Regions from separate parts of the Bacillus sp. JJ1127 genome, predicted to be linked through region 1. Evidence: predicted binding sites of a transcription regulator. Region 1 holds the regulator's gene; each other region holds the start of a gene.

The links. The regulator Rex, encoded in region 1, represses fermentation and respiration genes when NADH is low (regulators of the CRP and FNR family bind a similar motif). The targets are predictions, from matches to a motif close to TTGTGAAATATTTCACAA.
Region 2: adhE (bifunctional acetaldehyde-CoA/alcohol dehydrogenase) is a predicted target of Rex. The motif match lies at 2,520-2,537, and genes of this name have one in related genera.
Region 3: V7183_RS10250 (lactate permease LctP family transporter) is a predicted target of Rex. The motif match lies at 3,375-3,392, and genes of this name have one in related genera.

The regions. Positions count from the first base shown of each region.
Region 1 covers NZ_JBALQK010000152.1:7,399-12,870, forward strand. Annotated here, with positions in the region: gene groL (chaperonin GroEL) at 1-644, opposite strand, end outside; gene groES (co-chaperone GroES) at 682-966, opposite strand; gene V7183_RS15710 (CPBP family intramembrane glutamic endopeptidase) at 1,403-2,152, shown strand; gene V7183_RS15715 (YdiK family protein) at 2,149-2,340, shown strand; gene V7183_RS15720 (redox-sensing transcriptional repressor Rex) at 2,369-2,998, opposite strand; gene V7183_RS15725 (ABC-F family ATP-binding cassette domain-containing protein) at 3,185-5,110, shown strand; gene tsaD (tRNA (adenosine(37)-N6)-threonylcarbamoyltransferase complex transferase subunit TsaD) at 5,394-5,472, opposite strand, start outside.
Region 2 covers NZ_JBALQK010000043.1:44,726-50,197, reverse strand. Annotated here, with positions in the region: gene adhE (bifunctional acetaldehyde-CoA/alcohol dehydrogenase) at 1-2,325, opposite strand, end outside; gene V7183_RS05420 (bifunctional cystathionine gamma-lyase/homocysteine desulfhydrase) at 2,583-3,716, opposite strand; gene V7183_RS05415 (O-acetylserine dependent cystathionine beta-synthase) at 3,719-4,642, opposite strand; gene mtnN (5'-methylthioadenosine/S-adenosylhomocysteine nucleosidase) at 4,723-5,418, opposite strand; gene V7183_RS05405 (class I SAM-dependent methyltransferase) at 5,433-5,472, opposite strand, start outside.
Region 3 covers NZ_JBALQK010000088.1:13,435-18,384, forward strand. Annotated here, with positions in the region: gene aspA (aspartate ammonia-lyase) at 172-1,605, shown strand; gene V7183_RS10250 (lactate permease LctP family transporter) at 1,715-3,328, opposite strand; gene V7183_RS10255 (TlpA disulfide reductase family protein) at 3,613-4,155, opposite strand; gene V7183_RS10260 (ArsR/SmtB family transcription factor) at 4,547-4,834, shown strand; gene V7183_RS10265 (acid-soluble spore protein H) at 4,949-4,950, shown strand, end outside.

The DNA.
Region 1 (5,472 bases):
TTATCAAGTACTGCTTCCATTTTGTCAGAATCAGTAATCATGTAAGGAGATGCATATCCACGATCAAATTGCATACCTTCTACTACATCTAATTCTGTTGTGAATCCTTTAGATTCTTCTAATGTAATAACGCCGTCGTTACCAACGCGCTCCATTGCTTCAGCAATTAATTTACCTACTTCTTCATCATCAGCAGAAATAGCAGCTACTTGCGCGATAGAAGATTTACCTTCGATTGGTTTAGAAATCGTTTTTAATTCTTCTACTGCTGCAACAACAGCTTTTTCGATACCTTTACGAAGACCCATTGGGTTCGCACCAGCTGTTACGTTTTTTAAGCCTTCACGAATCATAGCTTGTGCTAATACAGTCGCAGTTGTTGTTCCGTCACCAGCTACGTCATTTGTTTTGCTAGCAACTTCTGCTACTAATTTTGCACCCATGTTTTCGAATGCATCTTCTAATTCAATTTCTTTTGCGATTGTTACACCATCATTTGTAATAAGTGGTGAACCGAATTTTTTCTCAAGTACAACGTTACGACCTTTTGGTCCAAGCGTTACTTTTACTGCATTTGCAAGAGTGTCGACACCGCGAAGCATCGAACGACGTGCTTCTTCACTAAATTTAATATCTTTTGCCATAATATTTGACCCCCTTGGATTTTTAAAATGTATATAATTAACCGATAACTGCTAAAATGTCACTTTCACGTAAAATCAAGTAGTCTGTACCTTCATATTTCACTTCAGTACCTGCATATTTTGAGAAGATGATAAGATCACCTGCAGCTACCTCTAAAGCAACACGCTCACCATTTTCAAGCACTCGACCAGTACCTACTGCAATAACTTTACCCTCTTGTGGTTTTTCTTTTGCAGTGTCTGGTAATACAATACCACTTGCTGTTTTTTCTTCTGCTTGAACAAGCTCAATTACAACGCGATCACCTAATGGCTTTAGCATGAACAATAACCTCCTCATTTTTTATGTAAATTTCCTTTATTAGCACTCAAGACTCATGAGTGCTAACACACTTATAATAATAAATAATCTCATTTTCTTTTGCAAGTAAAAAAATCATAATTTTTTCGCAAATTGCTAGATACACTTTTTCTATACGTCCTCCTAGAAAAGAACAACTTGATTATCGTTGTAACTATTCTCAAGAAAGCCTTCCGTATATGAATCGGCGTTTCCACTTATCGTATGTTACAATATGAAAGACGCCATAAATTGTTTTCTCTATAAGTACAGCATTTTCCTGTCTTCTATTTCATTTTCAAAGAAAGATTTACAAAAAAATCATAATATGAATGGTTATTACGTATACTCGGCTGGATGTTTACATGTTATCCCGCCTTATCTCATAAACTAGGGTTAGAAAGGATGGTTAACCAATTTGAAAAAACAATATTGGTGGATTATAGTTACATATATTCTTATGCAATTATCAGGTATTGTTGGATTACCACTTCTTGTGAAAACTGGACTATATAATAATAGAGGATTCACCCAAGAAGAAAAAATACAACTAGTGACTGGTCACTGGGCAATCATTAGCTTCTTTATTGCATTATGTATTGTACTTTTTCTGCTTAGAACAGATATTCGAGAGAGGCATTTAGATACAAAACGTGCTAGTATTCCTGCCGCAGTTGGCTGGATCTTTATTGGTTTCTTCTTAGCTCTCTTTTCCCAAACAATTGCAGGCACGATTGAAATGCGCTTACTAGGTATTAAGCCTGGTTCCGAAAACACGGAACACTTAATGGAAATTGCAAGAACTACACCATGGTTCCTTATTGTTATATCGATAATCGGACCTATTTTAGAAGAGATTGTGTTTAGAAAAATTTTATTTGGTACATTGTATAAGAAATTTAACTTCTTTATTGCAGCTATTATTAGCTCGCTTGTATTTGCAGCAATTCACTTTGATTTTTCACATCTATTGGTATACACTTCCATGGGTTTTGTATTCGCATTTTTATATGTAAAAACGAGACGGATTATTGTCCCTATCATGGCCCATGTTTCAATGAATACAATGGTCGCGTTAATTCAAGTCGTAATGAGTAATGAACAAATACAGGAAATGATTAAAGAAGCTGAAAAAATGCAAGGCTTTATCGGAGGATTTTTAATATGAGGAACTCACCATTGTTCATGGCAGCACTATATTTCCTGCTTGGATGTGTTTTTGTACGCCTCGCAATTATGAACGTTACAGATACAATCTGGAACCCTTGGACACTACTGTTTGCAGCTATGGCAACAATTGATTTTAATTTGGCACTTCGTCTTATCTTAGTCAAATTTACAAAGAAAAAACAATAATAAAACGCAGAGGATTTTCCTCTGCGTTTTATTGTGGATAATTTTTCAAAAAGTAAACAAGCGTTTGTAATTCTACGGCTAAATCAATATGATGAATTCGTATATTTTCTGACACGTTTAATCGTGCTGGTGTAAAATTTAAAATTCCGTGTACAGCTGTATCAGCCAATCGATCTGCCACAGCTTGTGCAACGGTAGCAGGTACTGTTAATATTGCCACTTGTATATCACTTTTTAGACGCTCTTCTAGTTCATCTAAATGATATACAGGAATTCCTCCGATTTCTTTTCCAACTTTCTCTTCATTGATATCAAAGGCCATTTCAATTTTTGTATTATTATTTTTCGTGAAATTGTAATGTAAGAAAGCGGTCCCTAAATTACCCACTCCAATAAGTGCCACACGTGTTATATCATCTTGATCGAGCGTTTCACGGAAAAAGGATAGTAAATAATTCACATTATAACCATATCCTTTTTTTCCTAACGCTCCAAAATATGAAAAATCTCTTCGAATCGTCGCGGAGTCTACCTTCACCGCTTCACTCAATTCTGCTGATGAAACACGTTGCTTACCAGAAAGAGATAAGTTTTGGATAAATCGATAGTATAGAGGCAATCGTTTGGCAGTGGCCTGTGGAATCTTCTGTTGATCCATATAACCTCTCCTCTCTTCCTATCTTTGTTCCTATACCTGAAACAAATAGAAAAGTTTAGCACTTATGACTTTCCTTGTATAATAAAGAGAGAAGAATTCTCTCTTTATTTTAAACTATACACTATTTTTAGTATGATTGAGAAATATAAACATGGCAAAGTTAAGAAATTATTTGAGGTGAAAACATTGATTTTATTACAAGTGAATGGGCTTTCAAAATTATACGGTGCTGAAACAATCCTTGCAAACATTAAATTAGAGGTTCAAACGAAAGATCGTATCGCACTAGTCGGACGAAATGGAGCCGGAAAATCTACATTATTAAAAATAATTGCCGGAGAGTTATCTCATGATGGCGGTGAAATTATAAAACCAAAAGATGTTTCAATTGGTTATTTAGCTCAAAATACCGGCCTCGAAACTTCTTTAACAATTTGGGATGAAATGCTAACTGTCTTTACACACTTGCAGCAAATGGAGAAAAAACTTCGAAGGCTAGAGCATGAAATGGGGCAAGAAGAGAACTTTTCAAATGCTACTACGTCCGAAAAATTACTCGCTGATTATGATCAATTGCAACTAGATTATAAAGATCAAGGCGGTTATCAATATGAGGCTGATATTCGTTCTATTTTAAGTGGTCTCGGTTTTCCAACCGAAACACACCAAACGACAATTTCTACATTAAGCGGTGGCCAAAAAACACGATTGGCTCTCGGCAAATTATTATTAACAAAACCAGATTTACTCATCTTGGATGAGCCAACAAACCATTTGGACATCGATACACTAACATGGCTTGAACAATATTTACAAGGCTATCCAGGAGCTATTCTAATTGTTTCCCACGATCGCTACTTTTTAGACAAGCTTGTTACACAAGTATATGAAATTTCTAATAAAGAAAGCAGACGATATGTTGGTAACTACAGTAAGTATTTAGAGCTAAGAGCTGCACTATATGAACAGGAAATGAAGCGTTATGAAAAGCAACAAGAGGAAATTGCTAAACTCGAAGACTTTGTCCAAAAGAATATCGCCCGTGCATCTACAACAAAACGTGCACAAAGTCGCCGTAAGCAATTAGATCGAATGGAATTACTGACTAGACCATTAGGTGACTCTAAATCAGCATCCTTTCACTTTGATATCGAGAAACAAAGTGGTAACGACGTCTTACAAGTAAAAGATGTTTCAATTGGATACGACCATGAGCCTGTTATTGAACATGTGAATATGCGCTTAACCCGTGGTGATAGTGTTGCATTAGTCGGACCAAATGGGATTGGAAAATCTACATTATTAAAATCAATTGTGAATAAATTGCACACGTTAAGCGGTGAGGTTTCTTTCGGTTCGAATGTATCTATTGGATACTATGATCAAGAACAGGCAAACTTAACATCGTCTAAGCGTGTTTTAAATGAATTATGGGATGATTATCCACTACAGCCAGAAAAGGAAATTCGTACTATACTCGGTAATTTTTTATTCACAGGAGATGATGTATTAAAACCTGTTTCTTCTCTTAGTGGCGGCCAAAAGGCACGATTAGCCTTAGCGAAATTAATGATGCAAAAATCTAACCTGCTGATTTTAGATGAGCCAACAAACCATCTTGATTTAAATAGTAAAGAAATTCTAGAGAACGCCTTAATCGATTATCCAGGAACTCTTTTATTCGTTTCTCATGATCGCTATTTTATTAACCGTGTCACAACTACAGTCGTTGAGTTATCAACAGATGGTGCACAGGAATATTTAGGTGACTATGACTACTATATCGAAAAGAAAAATGAAATGATTGAGCGTGCTGAATTTGAGCAACAAGAGGAAGAAGCACCTATTCAAAAAAACATTGCTCAAGAAAAATTAAGTTATCTTGAAGAAAAAGAGCGTAAAAAGCTAGAACGCCAGCGTATTCGAAAAATTGAAGAACTGGAACAAAACATCGCGAAATTAGAAGAGGAGATCGAAGCATTAGAAGACCAGCTTTGTCTACCTGAAGTATATGCAGATTATGAACGAGCAAGTGAAATTACAAACACAAAACAAACATTACAAGAACAACTAGAAAAACATATGGCAGAATGGGAAGAATTACACATGTAACCTTTCTATATTTACGTAATAAAAACAAGGTAGCCAAAGAATATTTAGCTACCTTGTTTGTTGTTTATATGAAAAATATAGATTAATCAAAAGTCTGACCTCTATCTGTTTATCCACAACATTATACACATATCCACCTTTAATATATAAAGATAAAAATAACTTTTCCACATTACCCACAAAATATAAAAAAGTTATCAACATTTTATATTCACAATAAAACCCACATTATCAACAGATAATGTGGGTTTTATCCACAGGTTGTGGTTAATTTTGTGTATAACTATGCTTCAATATCTAAACCTGGGTTTGCATTTAAGGCTAATGTTGCACGTTTCCCTTGTTCATATGCAATTGTCCCT
Region 2 (5,472 bases), on a different contig from region 1:
TGCAACAAAGTGCTCATATTTTGGGAACAGTGCATGTTTTCTCGGTTTAATTGCATTATAGCGAATGACATGCGGCATTAAGATCGCATTCGCACGGCCATGCGGAATATGAAATTCCGGTCCAATTTTATGTGCCAAGCTATGGTTAATACCAAGAAATGCATTCGCAAACGCCATCCCAGCAATTGCTGAAGCGTTATGCATTTTTTCACGTGCTTCTTCGTCATTGCCATCTTTATATGCTCTTGGTAAATATTTAAACACAAGATCAATTGCTTTTAACGCTAAACCATCTGTGTAATCATTTGCCATGATAGACACGTATGCTTCAATGGCATGTGTTAATACATCCATTCCAGTATCTGCTGTTACATGCGGTGGTACTGTCATTACAAATTGCGGATCAACAATCGCTACATCTGGTGTTAATTCATAGTCAGCAAGCGGGTATTTTATATTGTTCTTTTTGTCTGTAATAACCGCAAATGGTGTCACTTCTGAACCTGTTCCAGATGTTGTTGGAATCGCAACAAACTGCGCTTTAGTTCCTAGTTTTGGATATTTACATGTACGTTTTCTAATATCTAAAAACTTTTGTTTTATACCAAAGAATTCTGTTTCTGGGTGCTCATAAAATAGCCACATTCCTTTTGCTGCATCCATCGCTGACCCGCCGCCAAGAGCAATAATAACGTCCGGTTTGAAGCTTCTCATCATTTCTGCACCTTTAAATACAGTTTCATCTGAAGGATCTGGTTCTACTTCAGAAAATATTTCTACTTTTACATCATTTCTATGTTGGGCTAAATAATGCGTTACTACATCAACATATCCATGCTGCACCATTCCAGCATCTGTTACAATGAATGCACGTGAAATGTTCGGCATACTTGCTAAATACTGTGTAGCGTGTTTTTCAAAATAAATTTTTGGTGGCAGCTTGAACCACTGCATATTCTTTTTTCTATTTGCAAGTCTCTTTACGTTCATTAAATGTGTTGCTGTTACGTTTTGAGATACAGAGTTCTTTCCGTATGATCCGCATCCAAGTGTAAGTGATGGAATGAAGGCATTATATACATCACCAATTCCGCCTTGTGATGACGGAGCATTTACGATAAGACGACATGCTTTCATACGTAAGCCAAACTGTTTTTGTATTTCCGGATTTGTAGAGTGAATAACCGCAGAATGTCCTAAACCGCCAAGCTCTAACATGTTTTCACAATGCTTCAATCCTTCTTCTAATGAATTTGCTTTTATACAAGCTAATACTGGACTTAATTTTTCACGAGATAACGGATAAGCTGCGCCGACTCCTTTAATTTCAGCTACAAGCATCTTTGTGTCTTCTGGTACAGTAATTCCTACTAATGCCGCAATATAATAAGGCGATTTCCCAACGATATCACTATTTACTGCACATGTATTCTCATTAATAACAAGTTTCTCTAATTTTTTTCGTTCATCTTCTGTTACAAAGTAACAATTGTTCGCTATCATTTCTTGTTTCACATCATTATAGATTTCTTTATCTACGATAATTGCTTGTTCAGAAGCACAAATCATACCGTTATCAAACGTTTTCGATAAAATCACATCATTTACAGCACGTTTCACGTTCGCTGATTTTTCCATGTAGCATGGAACGTTACCTGGTCCTACTCCTAGAGCTGGTTTACCAGTAGAATATGCTGATTTCACCATTCCTGCTCCTCCAGTTGCTAAAACAAGCGCTACACCTTCATGATTCATTAATTGTTTTGTTGCCTCAACAGAAGGCTTTTCAATCCATTGAATACAGTTCTCTGGTGCACCAGCTTTCACTGCAGCATCGCGCACTGTTTTTGCAGCAGCGATAGAACATTGCTGCGCTGAAGGGTGGAATGCAAAAATAATTGGGTTTCTTGTTTTCATCGCAATGATCGCTTTAAACATCGTTGTTGAAGTTGGATTTGTTACTGGCGTTACCCCAGCAACCACACCGACCGGCTCTGCAATTTCTATTACTTCCTCATGCGGATCCTCACGAATAATTCCCACTGTTTTGTCATTTTTTATGCTATTCCAGATATATTCAGTTGCAAAAATATTTTTAATACATTTATCCTCATATACACCGCGTCCCGTTTCTTCAACAGCCATTTTCGCAAGCGGCATATGTTGATCCACACCCGCAAGTGCCATTTCATGTACAATTTTATCAACTTGTTCCTGTGTAAAACCTTCTAATACTTGTAAAGATTTTTTACCATTATTCACTAACGTTTCAATCATTTCTGTTACTTCTTGCGTTTCATTTACAACTTTCTCTTTGACTACCATGTAATTTCCTCCTATTCTGCTATATGGACCCAAATAGTCCCTAAGGGTCTTAATAAGTCCATATTGGCGTAAAAAAATAGAGTTACTTTTCCTACATGAATCCCATTGTTTGTGAAACTTTTCACAAGTTTATGTGTGAACATTGTTTCATGAATCTAATATACACGAAATATTTTTATTTGTGTGTGTCTAATTTGTGAAATATTTCACAAACTGATCTAAAAACAAGCACCGCCCTATGTAGCAGTGCTTGTTCATTATGCTAACGCTTGTGCTAAATCTTCAATTAAATCTTCGCCATCTTCAATGCCAACAGAAATGCGAATTAATGTATCTGTAATTCCTAACTCTTTGCGGCGATCCGCTGGAATAGATGCGTGTGTCATTTGTGCTGGAATAGAAATTAAACTTTCGACCGCGCCTAAACTTTCAGCAAGTGTAAAGTACTGTACTTTCTCAAGCACTTTATTTAACGTTTCTTCACTGTCCACATCAAATGAAATAATCGCACCATATCCATTTGCTTGTTCTTTTGCTAATTCATGATTCGAATGTGATTTAAGACCTGGGTAATACACTTTATTTATTTTTGGGTGATTGTTTAAAAACTCAGCAATCGCACGTGAGTTTGTTTCATGCTCTTCCATACGGATTCCTAATGTTTTTAAACCACGAAGTAATAAGAAGCTGTCTTGTGGTCCAAGAATACCACCTGTTGAGTTTTGTACAAAATGAAGATCTTCTGCTAATTGTGGGCTATTTACAACAACTAAACCAGCAACAACATCACTATGTCCACCTAAATATTTCGTTGCACTATGAAGTACAATATCTGCCCCTAGAGAAATTGGTGACTGCCAGTATGGTGTCATGAATGTGTTATCAATAATTGTTAGTAAACCTTTTTCTTTTGCAAATGTAGAAATTTGCTTAATATCCGTAATTTTTAATAATGGGTTTGTTGGTGTTTCTACATAGATTGCCTTCGTATTCGGACGAACTGCCTCTGCTACCTCATTTACATTTGTTGTATCTACAAATGTATGTTCAATACCGAAGCGATTTAATACTTTTGTAATGACACGATATGTTCCGCCATAAACGTCATCTGTTAAAATGACATGATCCCCTTTTGAAAACAACATAATCGTTGCTGTAATAGCAGCCATTCCTGAACCAAACGCAAAGCCTGCATGACCGTTTTCTAATACAGCAATCATTTCTTCTAATGCTGCACGCGTTGGATTACCTGTACGTGAATATTCGTACCCTTGATGTTTACCAACTGCTTCTTGTCTATACGTACTTGTTTGATAAATTGGTACGTTTACAGATCCAGTTGAGGGTTCTCCTATGCGAATACCATGAATTAACTTTGTTTTTGCTCTCATTTTTATTCCCATCCTTTGTATATGTCTTTGCTTAAATAACGCTCACTACTATCTGGAAAAATCGTGACAATATTCGTACCTGGTTTTGCCTTTTCAGCTTCTAATAGGCTTGCATGAAATGCCGCACCTGAAGAACTACCAACAAGAAGGCCTTCTTTCTGTGCTAACTCTTTCACGCGTCTAAATGCATTTCGATCAGAAATGGTATAAATTTCATCAAAATAAGACGGTTTTAAAAATGGTGGAATGAATTCAAGACCAATTCCTTCTGTTTCATGTGAACCAGCCTCACCACCATTTAAAATAGATCCTTCTGGTTCTACAATTACTGTTTTAATTTCACGATTTTGTTCTTTTAAATAAGACGCAGTCCCCATAAATGTACCACCAGTACCTGCACCTGCCACAAATATGTTAATTTCTCCATCCAATGCTTCCCACAGCTCAGGGCCTAATGTTTTGAAATAAGCGCGTGGATTTGCATCATTTGCAAATTGACTTGGAGAGTATGAATTTGGAATTTCTCTTACTAATTCTTTTGCCTTTGCAATTGCACCAGTCATCCCTTGTTCAGTTGATGTATGCACAACCATTGCACCGAGTGCTTTCATTAGCTCTTGTTTTTCAACGCTAAACTTCTCAGGCACACAAACAATAACACGTAAATTATGCTCTAGTGCAGCAAGTGCCAGTCCAATACCAGTATTCCCCGCCGTTGGCTCAATAAGCGTTCCACCTTGTGTCACGAGCCCTTTTGCTAGTGCATCTTCAATCAATTCTCTTCCTAAGCGATCTTTCACGCTTCCACCTGGATTATAAAATTCAAGCTTTGCAAATAAACGAACGCCCTCTGGAAGTGAAAAGCGAGTAATTTCTACAATCGGTGTATGACCGATTAATTCGTGAACCCCGCGATACACCTTCATCGTGTTTCCTCCTTATTTGCCAATAAAAAAAGGCAACTGTTTGTATTTTCTTTATATGAGACAGTTGCCTTTTTGTTACATTATTTTAACTCTTCTAGTACTTTTACAATAAAGTTTGTAGAATGAAGAGCTGCTTGATCTAAAAATTGATCAAATGAAACGTTTGACTCTTTACCAGCAATATCAGAAAGTGCACGAATAATCACAAATGGAACTTCATATTGATGGCATACTTGTGCAACCGCTGCAGCTTCCATTTCTACTGCGTAAAGGTTTTCGAATTTATCACGGATTGCTGCAACTCGGTTTGGATCACTCATAAATGAATCACCTGTTGCAATCATCCCTTTCACAACTTGAATATTTTCTTCCGCTTTCATACATTTCTCTGCTAATGCAACTAATGCCTCATCAGCTTTAAATCCTGGCGGCATTCCTGGCACTTGACCATATTCATAATCAAACGCAGTTACATCTACGTCATGATGGCGAACTTCAGTTGAGATAACAACATCCCCAACATTTAAAGATTGGTGGAATCCACCAGCTGAACCTGTATTAATTACTTTTTCAGGCTGGTATCTCTCTAATAAAATTGTCGTTGACATCGCTGCGTTCACTTTACCGATACCAGACTTTAACAAGATTACTTCATGTCCCGCTAATGTCCCTTTCGTGAATTCACAACCTGCAACGATTTCTGTTTCTGCCTGTTCTAATTTGTCACGTAAAATACGTACTTCTTCTTCCATTGCTCCAATTACAGCAATTCTCAATCTAATCCCTCTTTCTATTGCTTAGTTGCCTCCATTACCCACACGAAATGATTT
Region 3 (4,950 bases), on a different contig from region 1:
AATGGATGTATATAGATGAAAAATGCGCAGAGAAGTTCAAATGTTTGCGCTTTCAGAAAGGGTGCTGTATAGTGAAGAAATATATGGAAATATTTCTCTTATTAAAATTATATTTTCATAGAAAAACCTTTGGAAATTATTGAGGTAGAATGAAAAGTATAGGTGATGAAAATGATAGCAACGAAAGACATACGGATAGAAAAAGATTTTTTAGGTGAGAAAGAAGTACCAAATGAAGCTTATTATGGTGTTCAAACATTGCGTGCGGTAGAAAACTTTCCTATTACGGGATATCGTATTCATAAATCACTCATTACTGCTATGGCGATTGTGAAAAAAGCGGCAGCACTTGCAAATATGGAGACGGGCTATTTACCTGAAAATATTGGGAAAGAAATTGCGGAAGCTGCGCAGGAAATTGTTGATGGAAAATTTCATGATCAGTTTATTGTAGATCCAATTCAGGGCGGGGCAGGAACTTCAATTAATATGAATACAAATGAAGTAATTGCAAACCGTGCATTAGAACGAATGAAGTGTGAAAAGGGAAATTATGCAACAATTAGTCCCAATACACATGTAAATATGGCACAATCAACAAATGATGCATTTCCAACAGGAATCCATATTGCAACGTTAATGATGCTGGAAGAGTTACTTGCTACAATGGAGGAACTTCATCTTGCTTTTACTAATAAAGCAAAAGAATTTGACCATGTGATTAAAATGGGACGTACTCATTTGCAAGATGCAGTTCCAATTCGTCTTGGTCAAGAATTCGAAGCGTATGGTCGTGTACTTGAGCGTGATATAAAGCGAATTAAACAGTCTCGTCAACACTTATATGAAGTAAATATGGGAGCAACGGCTGTTGGAACAGGGTTAAATGCAAATCCTATTTATATTGAGCGAGTTGTAAATCATTTACGAAATCTTAGTGGTTTTCCACTTGTAGGTGCAGAGCATTTAGTCGATGCAACGCAAAATACAGATGCGTATACAGAAGTATCAGCAGCGCTGAAAGTGTGTATGATGAACATGTCTAAGATTGCAAATGACTTACGCATTATGGCATCTGGTCCAAGGGTTGGACTAGCTGAAATTCAATTGCCAGCTCGTCAACCAGGATCATCTATTATGCCAGGAAAAGTAAATCCAGTTATGGCAGAAGTTATTAACCAGGTGGCATTCCAAGTTATTGGTAATGACCATACAATTTGTTTAGCATCGGAAGCAGGGCAGCTAGAATTAAATGTAATGGAACCAGTGTTAGTTTTTAATTTGATTCAATCCATTAGCATTATGAATAATGCATTCCGTGTATTCCGTGAATATTGCATTGAGGGAATTACTGCGAATGAAGAATTGCTGAAACAATATGTTGAAAAAAGCGTTGGGATTATTACAGCAGTGAACCCTCATATTGGATATGAAGCGGCTTCTCGTATTGCTCGTGAAGCTATTGCGACAGGAAAATCAGTTCGAGAACTTTGTTTAGAACATGGTGTCTTAACAGAAGAAGAGCTCGATATTATTTTAGATCCACATGAAATGACGCATCCTGAAATAGCAGGTGCATCGTTATTAAAGAATAAAAAATCCTGATACACACGTATCAGGATTTTTTATTCAAATATCTCGAATGATTTCGTCTAGAAAAGAAAATGAAGAAACGATCCCTTTGTCAGGGATCGTTTTCAGATTTTAAAAAATATTAAAATATAGATTTAAGTTGCAGTAAGCTAATAATTACTAAGAAGATTAAGCTATATTTCATTGTTATTTTAAATAGCTCTGATTCTTTACCAACTATTCCAACTGCCGCGCAAGCTACAGCAACTGATTGTGGTGATACCATTTTTGCCATTGTACCGCCGACTACGTTTAAGGCAACAAGAGTAGAAGGCTCGATATTTATTTGAGCGGCTGTAACAGCTTGAAGAGGTGCAAATAGAGAGCCGCTGGATACTACAGAACCAGTTATGAATACGCCAATCCAACCTAAGATCGGAGATAAGATTGGGAATATATTCCCAGTAGATGATAAGGCTAATCCAAGAGTTGAAGACATACCAGAATAGTTTGTTACATATGCTAATGCGATTACGCTACAAATTGTATAAATTGGTGCTTTTAACTCTTTTAATGTTTCAATAGCTAATTCTTTTACTAATTTACCGTTCACGCGGTATACAAGTAAAGATACAATAATTGCAAGAACAATAGCAGTAGTTGTTGATGAGAATACATCTAATTTAAAGATTGCTGCAAATGGTGTATCTGCTTTAACAATTGGCGCTGTTTTAATCACGTGATTGTGCAGGCCAGGTACTTGAATATTCCATATTAAGTTACTTAATGCACCGTTTGGAGCGAATAAAGCTTTTACTACTTTTAAGTTAAAAATTGTTACAAATGCAGTTAAGAATACAAATGGTGACCAAGCGTATAAAATTTGTTTCATATTATAATGAGGTTTTTCTTTTTTCTTTTCTTTCTCTTTTGTTGAAGATTTTGGCTGCCATACACGTAAGAATAATGATAATGCAATCATGCTGACTACAGCTGCGAAAATATCAGTAAGTTCTGCACCAAGGAAATATGTTACAACAAATTGTGTAATAGCAAATGCACCACCACTTACAATGATACCTTGCCAAGTTTCTTTAATTCCTTTTATACCATCTACCATTGCAACAAGTAAGAATGGTAGTACAAAGCTAATGAAAGGTAATAATGTTACAGTTTGACGACCAACAATTAATGGATCTATTTGTGTTAATTGAGCAGGTACTGTAACTGGAATACCCATTGCTCCCATCGCACCACCGGCAATATTAGCAACTAAACAAATACCAGCTGCTTTTAATGGGTTAAAGCCCATACCTACAAGTAATGCTGCTGTAATTGCAACTGGTACACCAAAACCTGCTGCACCTTCTAAGAAAGCACCGAAAGAATAAGCGATTAACAAGACTTGAAGACGACGGTCGTTTGTAATACTAGAAATGCTATCACGAATGACGTTAAATTGCTCAGTTTTTACAGTTAGTTTGTAAAGGAAAATTGCTGCGATAACGATTGTACAAATTGGATAAAATCCAGCTACTACTCCAAATGCAGCTGATGATACCGCCATAGTTGCAGGCATTTTGTAAACAAGTATGGAAATAATGATTGCTAAAATTACACTATAAAGTCCTGATAAGTATCCTTTGATCTTAAATACTGTTAAACAAAGAACAAAAAATAAGATTGGAAGAGCAGCGACAAGTGCTGATAACCAAATATTGTTCAAAGGATCGTAAATCTGTGTCCAAGTACTCATAATAATGACAACTCCTATCTATAATATGTGAATGAATTCACATTATTTGTGAAACAATTCACAATCAACTTACATTGCTAAGTATATTCTCCTTCAACACTATTGTCAACGTAAAAAAGTATTATTATTCCATAATAGTGTTATCTGTAAAAAATCCGCTACATTTTGTTCATAAACTGGACAAAAAGAGTGCCCATCTGTTTTTGAGCACTCTTTTACTCTTCTATGTATAAGTAACCCCATCCTAAGATTTAAAAATGAGTAAGGAAGATTAAAGTTTCACTTTATAAATTCTTCGTGTATTCCTTCATATTTTCGTATGTCATCGGTCCTACATGTTTAAAACGAATAACTCCTTCTGTATCAAGAATAAAGGATGTTGGAATACTCATAATTTGATATGTTGCATTTGCTTGTCCTTTTGTGTCTAATAGAACAGGGAAAGTATATTTATTTTCTTGAAGGAATTGTTTCACATGAGCGGGATCTTGTTCACTAGCAGTTGCATTTACAGCAACAATCTCAATTTTGTCTTCTTTTGTATCATTATAGAACTTTTCAATATCAGGCATTTCTATCTTACATGGGCCACACCAACTTGCCCAAAAATTCAATATCACCTTTTTTCCTTTATAATCGGAAAGATGAACTTCTTTCCCATCAATTGTTTGTAGAAGAAAATTAGGTGCAATGTTGCCGATTTCTGTTCCGATTCGAAGATCAGATGCTGTAGTATGTTGTTCTTCTTTATCCTTAAGTACAAAGTTATGGATAATTGTCCAACCAAGTGCAATACTAATTAAGCCAATTAGGAACCACTTTTTAATTGTGAATCAGCCTCCTTACCAAAATTTCACTCTTTTTATCGTAACAAAGCTATTGCTAAGGGTCAAACAATTTTACAATGATATATCATTTAAGAACAATATCTTACAATATCATTACAGGAAGAAGTATGAAGGAAAAAATATGACAAGAAGGTTGATAAAACAGCATTTGTGAAGCAAAGTATTCCTATCCGTATGTTTTGCTTTTCACTATATCGTATAGTATAATATTCAAAATCAGCATGGATTTTTTCTGAAGTGTATGTTGATAAAAGGAGGAAGATAATTTTATTGTTTGAAGTTGATAAAGTTGTGTCGTAACAGGAAATATAAAGACAAATATATAAATAAATAAAGAGAAATATAAAAATGAAAAAATGAGGGGAACTTTATGAATCAAAACCAATTTGATTGTCGTATTTCAGAAGAGGATGTACAAATGTTGAGAGCGCTAGCTCATCCACTACGTCTTCGTTTAGTAATGGAGCTTATGCAACGTGGAACATGCAATGTAACGCAATTACAGGAAGTGTTAGAAATTCCGCAATCGACCGTTTCACAGCATTTAACGAAATTAAAGCAGAATAAAGTTGTTCGTTTTGAGAGACGTGGCTTAGAAGTATATTATCAAGTGCATAATGACAAAGTAAGTGAAGTTGTAAAAACATTATTTTCATAAAATTTGAATATCTTGGAAAAAGGCGTATAGAAATATACGTCTTTTCTTATGGAATATATTTAGGCGGGATATGACAAGCTAGAAAAGGGGGAATAAGTAAAAGGAGGAAAACTAAT